Regions from separate parts of the Cytobacillus sp. FSL W8-0315 genome, predicted to be linked through region 1. Evidence: riboswitches for the same ligand, from Rfam matches in the RefSeq annotation. Region 1 holds a riboswitch; each other region holds the start of a gene.
The links. Region 1 has a riboswitch for thiamine pyrophosphate ahead of thiC (phosphomethylpyrimidine synthase ThiC). Riboswitches for the same ligand answer to the same signal wherever they lie in the genome.
Positions count from the first base shown of each region.

Region 2: another riboswitch for thiamine pyrophosphate. It lies ahead of MKY20_RS22640 (ABC transporter substrate-binding protein); the one in region 1 lies ahead of thiC (phosphomethylpyrimidine synthase ThiC).
Region 3: another riboswitch for thiamine pyrophosphate. It lies ahead of MKY20_RS17275 (3-oxoacyl-ACP reductase); the one in region 1 lies ahead of thiC (phosphomethylpyrimidine synthase ThiC).

Region 1 is NZ_JBBOOC010000001.1:226,597-230,056, reverse strand. It holds gene MKY20_RS01345 (bifunctional metallophosphatase/5'-nucleotidase) at 1-886, opposite strand, end outside; gene MKY20_RS01340 (hypothetical protein) at 1,040-1,324, shown strand; TPP riboswitch at 1,512-1,626, shown strand; gene thiC (phosphomethylpyrimidine synthase ThiC) at 1,752-3,460, shown strand, end outside.
Region 2 is NZ_JBBOOC010000001.1:4,416,931-4,420,390, forward strand. It holds gene MKY20_RS22625 (twin-arginine translocase TatA/TatE family subunit) at 6-179, opposite strand; gene MKY20_RS22630 (NAD-dependent deacylase) at 297-1,010, opposite strand; gene MKY20_RS22635 (YkvA family protein) at 1,157-1,570, shown strand; TPP riboswitch at 1,644-1,752, shown strand; gene MKY20_RS22640 (ABC transporter substrate-binding protein) at 1,861-2,865, shown strand; gene MKY20_RS22645 (thiamine-binding protein) at 2,879-3,172, shown strand; gene MKY20_RS22650 (ABC transporter permease) at 3,169-3,460, shown strand, end outside.
Region 3 is NZ_JBBOOC010000001.1:3,385,034-3,388,493, forward strand. It holds gene MKY20_RS17265 (Cof-type HAD-IIB family hydrolase) at 364-1,113, shown strand; gene MKY20_RS17270 (OsmC family protein) at 1,147-1,608, opposite strand; TPP riboswitch at 1,725-1,835, shown strand; gene MKY20_RS17275 (3-oxoacyl-ACP reductase) at 1,939-2,700, shown strand; gene thiM (hydroxyethylthiazole kinase) at 2,714-3,460, shown strand, end outside.

The DNA of each region.
Region 1 (3,460 bases):
GCACAAGAAGCTTTCCATCTACCACACTGTTCAGATAGGCATGACTATGGCCTCCGAAAATAATGTCCACTTCGTCATCCGCCTGATGGGCCAACTCTATTAACGGGCCTCTTGCATGCTCACCATTTGGTTCTGATTTTCCAGGAACATGCGCTAGTACCACAATGGCTCTTACTCCTTGTTTTTTAAGTTCTCGGGCATACTTGTTGATGGCTTCAGCTTCATCGGTGAAGATCAGATCTTTCACACTGTTTGGCGCGGTAATAGCCGATGTTTCTTTCGTGATGACTCCGATAAATCCAATTGGGATCCCGCTAACGTTTACTATTTTATATGGAGGAAGAAAGGGCTTGCCTGACTTTTGACTGATGACATTGGCTGCAATCCATGGGAAATGGGAACCGGAATAAACTTTTGCCGCTGAAGGGCTGCTGCCACTTAGCAGGCGAAGCAGTTCATCAGATCCTCGATCAAATTCATGATTACCGATAGTTCCGATATCAAACCCCATCTTATTCAAAAATTCAATAGTCGGTTCATCCCGCAGAAGAGCGGATACTGGCGGGCTAGCTCCAATCATGTCGCCAGCATGCAGCAAAAGGGTGTTTTTATTTTCAGAAGCACGCTGCCGCAAATAGGCAGCGAGGTAATCAGCGCGTCCTGCCGGTCTGCCGTTAACCTGCCGAGTGACATTCAGCTGCCCATGGAAATCATTAATGCCCAGCAATTGAATTTGCTTGTATGGTGCTTCTGTACGTTCTTCAACATGGCCGTGATATTCTTCCGAAAGACCCTGCTGATCCCCTTGTTCTTTTTCAGCGGGCTGTCCGCTGAATAGAGGCATTCCCAGGAAGCTAAATAAAATAAGGGTGAAAAGTACTCTCATCATTCATCCTCCAGTATTTGTGGCAGGGATAGTATTTGCAGATATCAGGGATTTAATCGGATGGTGGGCTATTAAGGATCAGAAAAGTTTGGCCTCCTGCTAAAAGGGTAAGGTCTTAAAGAAACATAATACTGCAAAAGGAGATGACAATACATGAATTATAAGAAGCTATGGCTATCAGTTCCATTGAGTGCAGGATTATTGTTGGCAGGATGCGGAACGGATGAACAAGATCCGCCGCCGGAAACGGAAGATGTGGAATTGGAAGATAATCAGATGGAAGAAAACAATAATGAAGATAATGAAATGCAGGATCCTGGCACATCAGAAGAATCTGATATGGAGGAGCCCGGCATGAATGAAGAATCACCACAGGATGAAGAGAGTATGGATGAAAGTGATATGGATATGAATGATGAGGAGTCTGACGGGAACTAACCCGCATAATTCACGGAAAACGTCTGCCACTGACAGGCGTTTTTGATATTCATTCAGAAGTAAAAAAATTGAATTAAGGAAAACGGGGTAAGGAGCAGAATAAAGGCAAAATTTTTCATCTGACAGAATTCTGAAATAATTCCTTTCATTTGTTTCCGCAATTCTGTATACTAAAATTGAATTTAATAGCAATAACTAGGGGTGCCCAATAGCTTGGGCTGAGAAAGAAACGCGCTAAAGTTTCTTGACTCTTTGGACCTGATCTGGATCATACCAGCGTGGGGAAGTTAGAATGTGCAAAAGTTTCTTTGTGCAAAGACATCTTCGGTTAGCCGGTCCATCTTTATGTGGACCGGCTTTTTTACATATCTGGCACTTCCTTGGTTCCAGGTCTCGTCCTTATATTTTTATAAGGGAGAGATGATCAATGACGGCAAGTTCATTAAATCAAAAGAGCATTTCCATTATGTCGTGCTTTACTGGCAGCAAAAAAGTCTATGTGGAGGGATCCAGGCCTGATATAAAGGTTCCAATGCGTGAGATAGAGTTAAGTCCTACTTCCGGAACTTTTGGAGAGGAAATCAATGAGCCGGTTCGAGTATATGATACGAGCGGACCTTATACGGATCCTCAATATACGGCAGATCTAAAAAAAGGGCTTCCTGCTCTGAGAAGCCGGTGGATTCATGAACGCGGGGATGTTGAAGAGTATGATGGGCGGAAAATAAAGCCCGAGGATAATGGGTACCGCGATGAACATGATCCGCGTGCTAATCATAAAGTTTTTCCTGGCTTATCCCGCAAGCCATTGAGAGCAAAAAAAGGAAAGAATGTTACCCAGCTTCACTATGCAAAAAAGGGGATCATTACTCCTGAGATGGAGTATATAGCCATTCGGGAAAATATGGATCCGGAATTTGTGCGGTCTGAAGTAGCAAGAGGGCGGGCAATCATTCCTTCCAATATCAATCATCCTGAGACAGAGCCGATGATCATCGGAAGGAATTTCCACGTAAAAATTAATGCGAACATTGGAAATTCTGCTGTTTCATCCTCTATTGAGGAAGAGGTAGAAAAAATGACCTGGGCTACTCGATGGGGAGCAGACACGATCATGGATCTATCTACAGGCAAAAATATTCATACCACACGTGAATGGATTATCAGGAACTCTGCCGTTCCGGTCGGCACCGTGCCAATTTATCAGGCACTTGAAAAAGTTAATGGCATTGCCGAGGATCTTACGTGGGAAGTTTACAGAGATACCTTAATCGAACAAGCTGAGCAGGGGGTTGACTACTTTACCATTCATGCAGGTGTCCTTTTGAGGTATGTTCCGCTGTCGGCAAAACGCTTAACCGGAATTGTATCGAGGGGCGGATCCATTATGGCCCAATGGTGTTTGCATCATCATAAAGAAAACTTTTTATATACACATTTTGAAGAAATCTGCGAGATCATGAAAGCCTATGATGTGGCCTTCTCACTCGGGGATGGGCTGCGCCCGGGATCGATTGCAGATGCCAATGACGAGGCTCAATTTGCAGAGCTCGAGACACTTGGGGAGTTGACGAAAATTGCATGGGAACACGATGTACAGGTAATGGTGGAGGGACCTGGCCATGTTCCAATGCATTTAATTAAAGAGAATATGGATAAACAATTGGAGATCTGCAAGGAAGCGCCATTTTATACACTTGGGCCCCTAACAACAGATATAGCTCCAGGATATGACCACATTACCTCTGCAATCGGGGCTGCCATGATAGGCTGGTATGGTACGGCAATGCTTTGCTATGTTACTCCTAAAGAACATTTGGGTTTGCCAAATAGAGATGATGTACGCGAGGGTGTCATTACTTATAAAATTGCAGCGCATGCTGCAGATCTGGCAAAGGGCCACCCGGGAGCACAAAAAAGAGATGATGCCCTGTCAAAAGCCCGGTTTGAATTCCGCTGGAGGGATCAATTCAATCTGTCGCTTGATCCTGAACGCGCATTGGAATACCATGATGAGACATTGCCGGCTGAAGGGGCTAAAACAGCTCACTTCTGTTCCATGTGCGGGCCAAAATTCTGCAGCATGAGAATTTCGCAGGATATCCGGAATTATGCAAAAGAGAATAAGCTTGACAC
Region 2 (3,460 bases), 4.2 Mb from region 1:
ATAGGTTATTTCCTTTTATCATTGTCATCATCTTTTGTGAGTTCACGGGTAGATTTCTTAAATTCTTTTAATGTCTCCCCGAACGCTCTTCCTATTTCAGGAAGTTTCTTGGGTCCAAAAATAATCAGAGCCAAAACCAGGATTAGAATTAAACCTGGAATACCGATGTTTGATAACATGCTGAACACTCCTTATATATCATATCGCTTGAGGCAGTAGTAATCATGTTCATTGTCCATTATAGTTGATTGATAAAAAAAATCATAGCATGAGTGCTATGATTTCATGTTTTTTGACTATTTGAAGGCTCTATCAAGTTCATCCAGCACTTCACCAATTTTGCGGTCATGAATCACTTTATCAGCATAAATATCGAAATCCGTAGGTTCCATATTAATAATCACAAGTTTTGCTCCTTTTTGTTTGGCTATCAGCGGAAACTGATTTGCAGGTGTTACAGTCAAGGATGATCCCAGAACAATAAAAAGTTCTGCTTTTTCTGTTTCATCTGCTGCGAAATCTAAGGCCTCCTCAGGGAGCATTTCCCCAAACAGAACCACTGAAGGACGGAGCACACCCCCGCAACGGCATTGGAATTGACCATGCAAATACCCCTCGCTCGGGAACTCTTTTTTACATTTCCGGCAATGGAGTGTCTGCAGATTCCCATGGAGCTCTGATATTTTTTCACTTCCCGCGAGTCCATGAAATCCATCCACGTTCTGGGTAATAATGCTCTTAATAATACCTCTCTTTTCCCAATCTGCAAGAATATAGTGCCCTTGATGGGGATTACACTCCTTAAGCCCGATTACCCTGTGCCGATAAAATTCTATAAATTCGTTCACATTTTCATTCAATGCTTTTGTACTGGCTATTTTCCCAGGATCTTTCCCATTCCATAATCCATTATTGGCAGACCTGAAATCAGGCAGTCCGCTTTCTGTCGACATTCCTGCTCCAGTCAATATTACTGTATAATTTGATTCTTTCAGCCATTTCTCAAGCATAGATATCAGCTCCCAATAAGGTTTTGTCACAGGTTAAATTTGATTTCCATTTATTTCTCCCCATGAAATGTTTATGTCATGTCAGGTATGCGGTAAATACTAGATTATAACTGTTTATGCGAATTATCAATATAGGAGTGATAGCTATGCCTGAAATAGAAACCAAAGTTTATAAGGACGGCTATAAAAAATTTTCATCCAGGGCTAAACGTTATGCGGACGATCCTGAAAAAACAAAAGGACTTTTAAGAAAGGCTACACTTAAAGCAGATAAAAACCAATCTTCATTAAGTGATATATGGGAAAAGTTTCAGCTTCTGATCGATTTAGTAAAGTCATGGTCTAAAGGCGATTACCGGCATATTTCAAAAAAATCGATTATCTTTATTATTGCTTCCATACTATACTTTGTTTCCCCAATAGACCTTGTTCCTGACTTTTTAATAGGAATGGGAATCTTAGATGATGTAGCAGTCCTTGGTTTTGCCGTTAGCCAAATTACAGGTGAACTTGAAAAATTCAGAATTTGGAAAGAGAGCAGGACGATTGGAATGAAATAATTATTTTCTGTGCATTTTAATATTATTTGCTATAATAATGATGGAAAGTATTTATGCTGTCAAAATTAAATAGCAAGAAATGTAGGGGAACCGGTATGCCGGTTGAGACTTCATCATTAAGATGCTGACCCTTTGAACCTGATCTGGCTCATACCAGCGTAGGGAACATATTCTTAAACATACTAAATGTTTTTTATATGCGCCCTGGTTTATACCGGGGCGTTTTTATTTTTCAGGGCAGACTATCATTAACTTTCCTTATTACATAACGTTTTTTAGGAGGAGTACTTATGAAAAAGTGGATTGCAGCTATCTGTTCGCTGCTGCTTCTTTCAGGCTGTGCCGGCAATGGACCGGATAATCAGACTGGAAGCGAAGATTCAGACAGCAAACAAGATTTGAAAAAAGTTACTGTTGTACTGGATTGGACACCTAATACCAATCATACCGGCTTATATGCCGCAAAGGACAAAGGATATTTTAAAGAAGAAGGGCTCGATGTAGAAATTATAATGCCAGGTGAAGCAGGTGCAGATCAATTGACTGCATCAGGCAAGGCTGATTTTGGTGTCAGCTATCAGGAAAGCATCACGGAAGCACGTGTACAGGGCGTTCCCCTTGTATCGATAGCAGCTGTTATTCAGCATAATACTTCCGGTTTTGCATCCCCTGCCGAAAAAAACATTAAATCGCCGAAAGACTTTGAAGGAAAAACTTATGGCGGCTGGGGGGCACCTGTAGAAAAATCGGTAATAGACTCCCTAATGAAGAAGGAAAACGCTAATATTGATAAGGTCTCAATTGTTAATATGGGGGATGCTGACTTTTTTACAGCTGTTAAAAGAGATATAGACTTCGCATGGATTTATTATGGATGGACAGGTGTAGAAGCAGAACTTCGGGGGGAAAAGATTAATATGGTCTACCTTACCGACTACTCAGAAAAACTGGATTACTACACGCCCGTTCTCGCAACCAGCGAAAAAATGATTGCAGATGATCCGGATACTGTCAAAGCATTTGTAAAAGCAGCAGCAAGGGGATATGAATTTGCAATCGATCAACCTGGCGAAGCAGCAGATATTTTGTTAAAGAATGCTCCGGATCTGGACAGCGAATTGGTCAAAAAAAGCCAGGAATGGCTATCCCCCCGCTATCAGGATGATGCTTCAAGATGGGGTGAACAAAAGCTTGAAGTCTGGGAAAACTATGCAGACTGGATGCATGAAAATGGTCTTTTAGATAAAGAATTAGATGCAGGCAAAGCATTTACTAATGACTTCCTGCCGGAATAAGGAGAGTTCAAATATGGCAAACGCACTTGTAAGCATTCAGATCATACCGAAAACAAAAGATGGGGAAAATGTTATACCTTACGTTGATGAAGCAATTAGTGTCATTCAGCAATCCGGTGTTAAGTACGAAGTGCATCCCCTCGAAACAACGATGGAAGGCGATTTAGACCATTTATTGAAAATCATAGCTGATATGAACAGAAAAATGATTGAAAGAGGAAGCAGCAATGTAATCTCACAGGTAAAGGTTCTATATCAGCCGGACGGTATTGAAATGAGTGATTTAACGGAGAAATATCGTCCATGATAAATTTGTTCAGAAAAGGATGGAGGCCGGCTGCGGTTCTCCTTCTTTTATTCATTGCTTGGGAAATGGCAGTAAATCTGGCAGAAGTCCCTGCATGGCTCCTGCCTCCGCCAACAGAAATCGTTCTGGAAGCGATTTCGGGCTGGGAGGGCTTCAGCCACCACCTTCAATCGACAGTCATGCTTTCCCTATTGGGATTTGCCATTGGCACCGTCATAGGTTTAATCACAGCCGTTATACTGCACTTATTGCCTTTTATAAGGGAGTCGGTTTACCCTCTCCTCATAC
Region 3 (3,460 bases), 3.2 Mb from region 1:
CTAAAATGCCAGCTGCCTATTCCGGCTGCCTTTTGTTTGACTGACAGTTAGACGACAGATGCAAGAAAATCGCTTCAACTTTTTGGCATTTATTAAGCTTATTCAAAAAAAGCGGAGACCATTTAGGAGGCTCCTATATAAATAAATCTACATCAATGCATAGGTTAAGAACAGTAGGAGCAAAAATAATATGGGAGGCATTCATCAACACCTCATTTATTGAGTAATTCCAGCCTTTACATTTAGATTGGGAATAATAATCCCTATATTGAAAAAATGATTCTGCCCAAGTGCTTTGTTTTTGATGGGAGGATTGTTTATTTATATAATGGCTATATTGTGCAAGAAAGAAGGGAGATTATTATGTCACAATCAAATATTGCTCCACAGATCAAATTAATCGCTCTTGATATGGATGGAACCTTGTTGAATTCCAGAGGGGAAATTCCTGATGAAAACCGTAAGGCCATACGAGAGGCAAAGGAAAAAGGAATTGAAGTTATTTTGAGCACTGGAAGATCCAGGCTTACGGCAGGCGACCATTCCGATTCTTTGGAATTGAACTCCTACTTGATCACAGTCAACGGCAGTGAAATATTTGGCCCTGATGGTGAATCAATCTCAAGGACTCCAGTTGATTCAAAAATAATGGAGTGGATGTGGAACCTATCCCAGTCACATAAGACTAATTTCTGGGCAACAAGCTGCGAACGGGTTTGGACGAATGAAATGCCTGAAAATATTCATGACCATGAATGGCTTAAATTTGGATTTGATATATCAGATGATGAAATCAGGGAACTCATTCATAAAGAGCTTCAAACAAAAGGGGATCTGGAGATTACAAATTCCAGCTTAACTAATATTGAGGTAAATGCTCTTGGAATCAATAAAGCTAAAGGTATCCAGAAGGTAACAGAGCTTCTTGGCATTTCGATGGAAAATGTAATGGCGATGGGTGACAGCTTAAATGATATTGCCATGATCGAGGAATCAGGCTGGGGTGTAGCAATGGGAAATGCGCAGGATATTGTGAAAGAAACAGCGAATGCTATTACGGGAACTAATGATGAAGCTGGTGTTGCACAGGCAATCCGAAAGTGGGCTCTTTAAAGAATAAAAACCGGCAATCATGCCGGTTTTTGGTTATTTCGAAGGATTTTTGGCAGTTAGAATCGTTTCTTCTAATTCTACCTCTACATTACCTTTAATCGCCCTGGAAATCATACAGGATGCTTCAGCTTTTTGCGCCAGCTTGCGCGCAAGTGAATGATCCTTTTCAGTCGCATCCGCCTGTAACAAAATAACAGGGCGATGAATAATTTTCTTGTATGTAATCACACCTTTAGTTACATCTACAATACCGGTTGATTCCATCGTAAGGTTTTCTTTCTCGAGTTTACTTCGTTCCATCATAGCTGCCAGGGTAATAATATAACAAGTTGCCGCTGCCCCCAGCAGCATTTCATCCGGATTTGTTCCGATTCCGGGTCCTTCCATTTCTGGCGGAATGGAAACCTTTGTTTTAAGCCCGCCTGTTTCAATTTCTCCAACATCATTCCGAAGTCCTGGCCAATATGCTTTTAATTGGAATTGGTGTTCAGCCATTCTTTAATTCCTCCAAGTTATGTATTTCTATTTACACCTTAAAGAGGAACAGGCAGAATTGCAAGACTTTACAGATTTAACGTTTCAGGCTAAGATGAAAACAGCCAACTTAATAGTTTTACTGCTAGGGGTGCCCGATGCGCGGGCTGAGAAAGAAACCGGACTGTTTTTTACCCTTCGGACCTGATCTGGATCATACCAGCGTAGGAAAGTAGTAATTGCGGGGAACGACTAATTCTCTTAGATTATTCAGCCAGGTCCAATTGCGGATCTGGTTTTTATTTTGTTCTCTAAAACAGATGAATTGGCTATCAATAAGGAGGATTTTCTATGAATCTTAACGATCAGATTGTCATTATTACAGGCAGCAGCAGAGGGCTGGGCAAAGAAACCGCAAAAGCATTCGCGAGAGAAGGAGCGAAAGTTGTCATTAACTATTTCCATAGCGAGGAAAAAGCCCATGCTCTGCAGAAGGAAATTGGCGAAAAAGCCATTGCCATTCGTGCTGATATTCGGGACAGTGTTCAAGTGAACTCCATGTTTCAAGAGACGAAGGAACACTTTGGAGCTCCCATTACAACTATAGTCAATAATGCACTGGTAAACTTTCAATTTGACCCTATTTCGAAAAAAGATGCAGAAACAATTAAATGGGACGATTACAAAAGCCAGCTGGAAGGTGCAATTCTGGGAGCATTGAACACAGTTCAGGCAGGTCTTGAAGATATGAAAAAACTGGAGTTTGGCAGGGTAATCTCGGTCGGCACCAATCTATTCCAGCATCCAGTTGTACCCTATCATGACTATACGACCAGCAAAGCTGCTTTATTAGGCTTCACCAGAAATATGGCGAATGAGCTGGGCCAATATGGAATTACGGCAAATATGGTATCGGGAGGTTTGTTAAAAACGACAGATGCCAGTGCTTCGACCTCTAAGGAAGTCTTTAAAATTATCGAAAACTCGACTGCATTAAGAAAAGTCACAGATCCTCAAGAAGTGGCTGATGCGATAGTCTTCTTCGCTTCTCCATGGGCAAGGGCAGTTACTGGACAAAATCTGGTTGTAGATGGCGGATTAGTTATGAATTAAAGGAGGATATTAGATGAACATTCAGGAGTTTAGCAGTCTATTGGAAAAAGTAAGAGTGTCAAACCCTCTTGTACATAACATTACAAATGTGGTGGTAACAAACTTTACTGCAAATGGCCTGCTGGCAATTGGGGCATCACCAGTAATGGCATATGCACATGAAGAGGCAGCTGAAATGGCTAAAATAGCTGGTGCATTGGTTCTCAATATGGGAACACTGACAGAAAAAGAAGTAAAAAGTATGCTCATAGCGGGTAAATCAGCAAATCAGCATGGGGTTCCAGTCATTTTCGACCCGGTTGGTGTCGGCGCCACGGCTTATCGCACAGATACAGCTAAAAGAATATTAGAAGAGTTAGATATTACCATCATAAGAGGGAATGCTGCAGAAATTGCCAACGCGGCAGGACAGAAATGGAGTATAAAGGGCGTAGATGCAATTGAAGCAGCAGGTAACACTTCAGAGCTTGCTAAGTCGGCAGCAAAAGAACTTGGTGCAGTAACCGTTATTACAGGAAAACAGGATATCGTTTCAGATGGAAAATCCACTTTTGCCATTAACAATGGCCATCCTCTTCTAACGAAAGTAACGGGTGCCGGATGTCTTCTTACTTCAATAATAGGAGCTTTCGCTGCTATTGAAAAGGATCCTGTAAAAGCGGCAGTAACTTCATTGGTCGTTTATGGCTCTGCAGCCGAAATCGCAGCAGAAAAATCGGATGGCAAAGGACCAGGCACTTTCCAAATAGAGTTTTTGAAT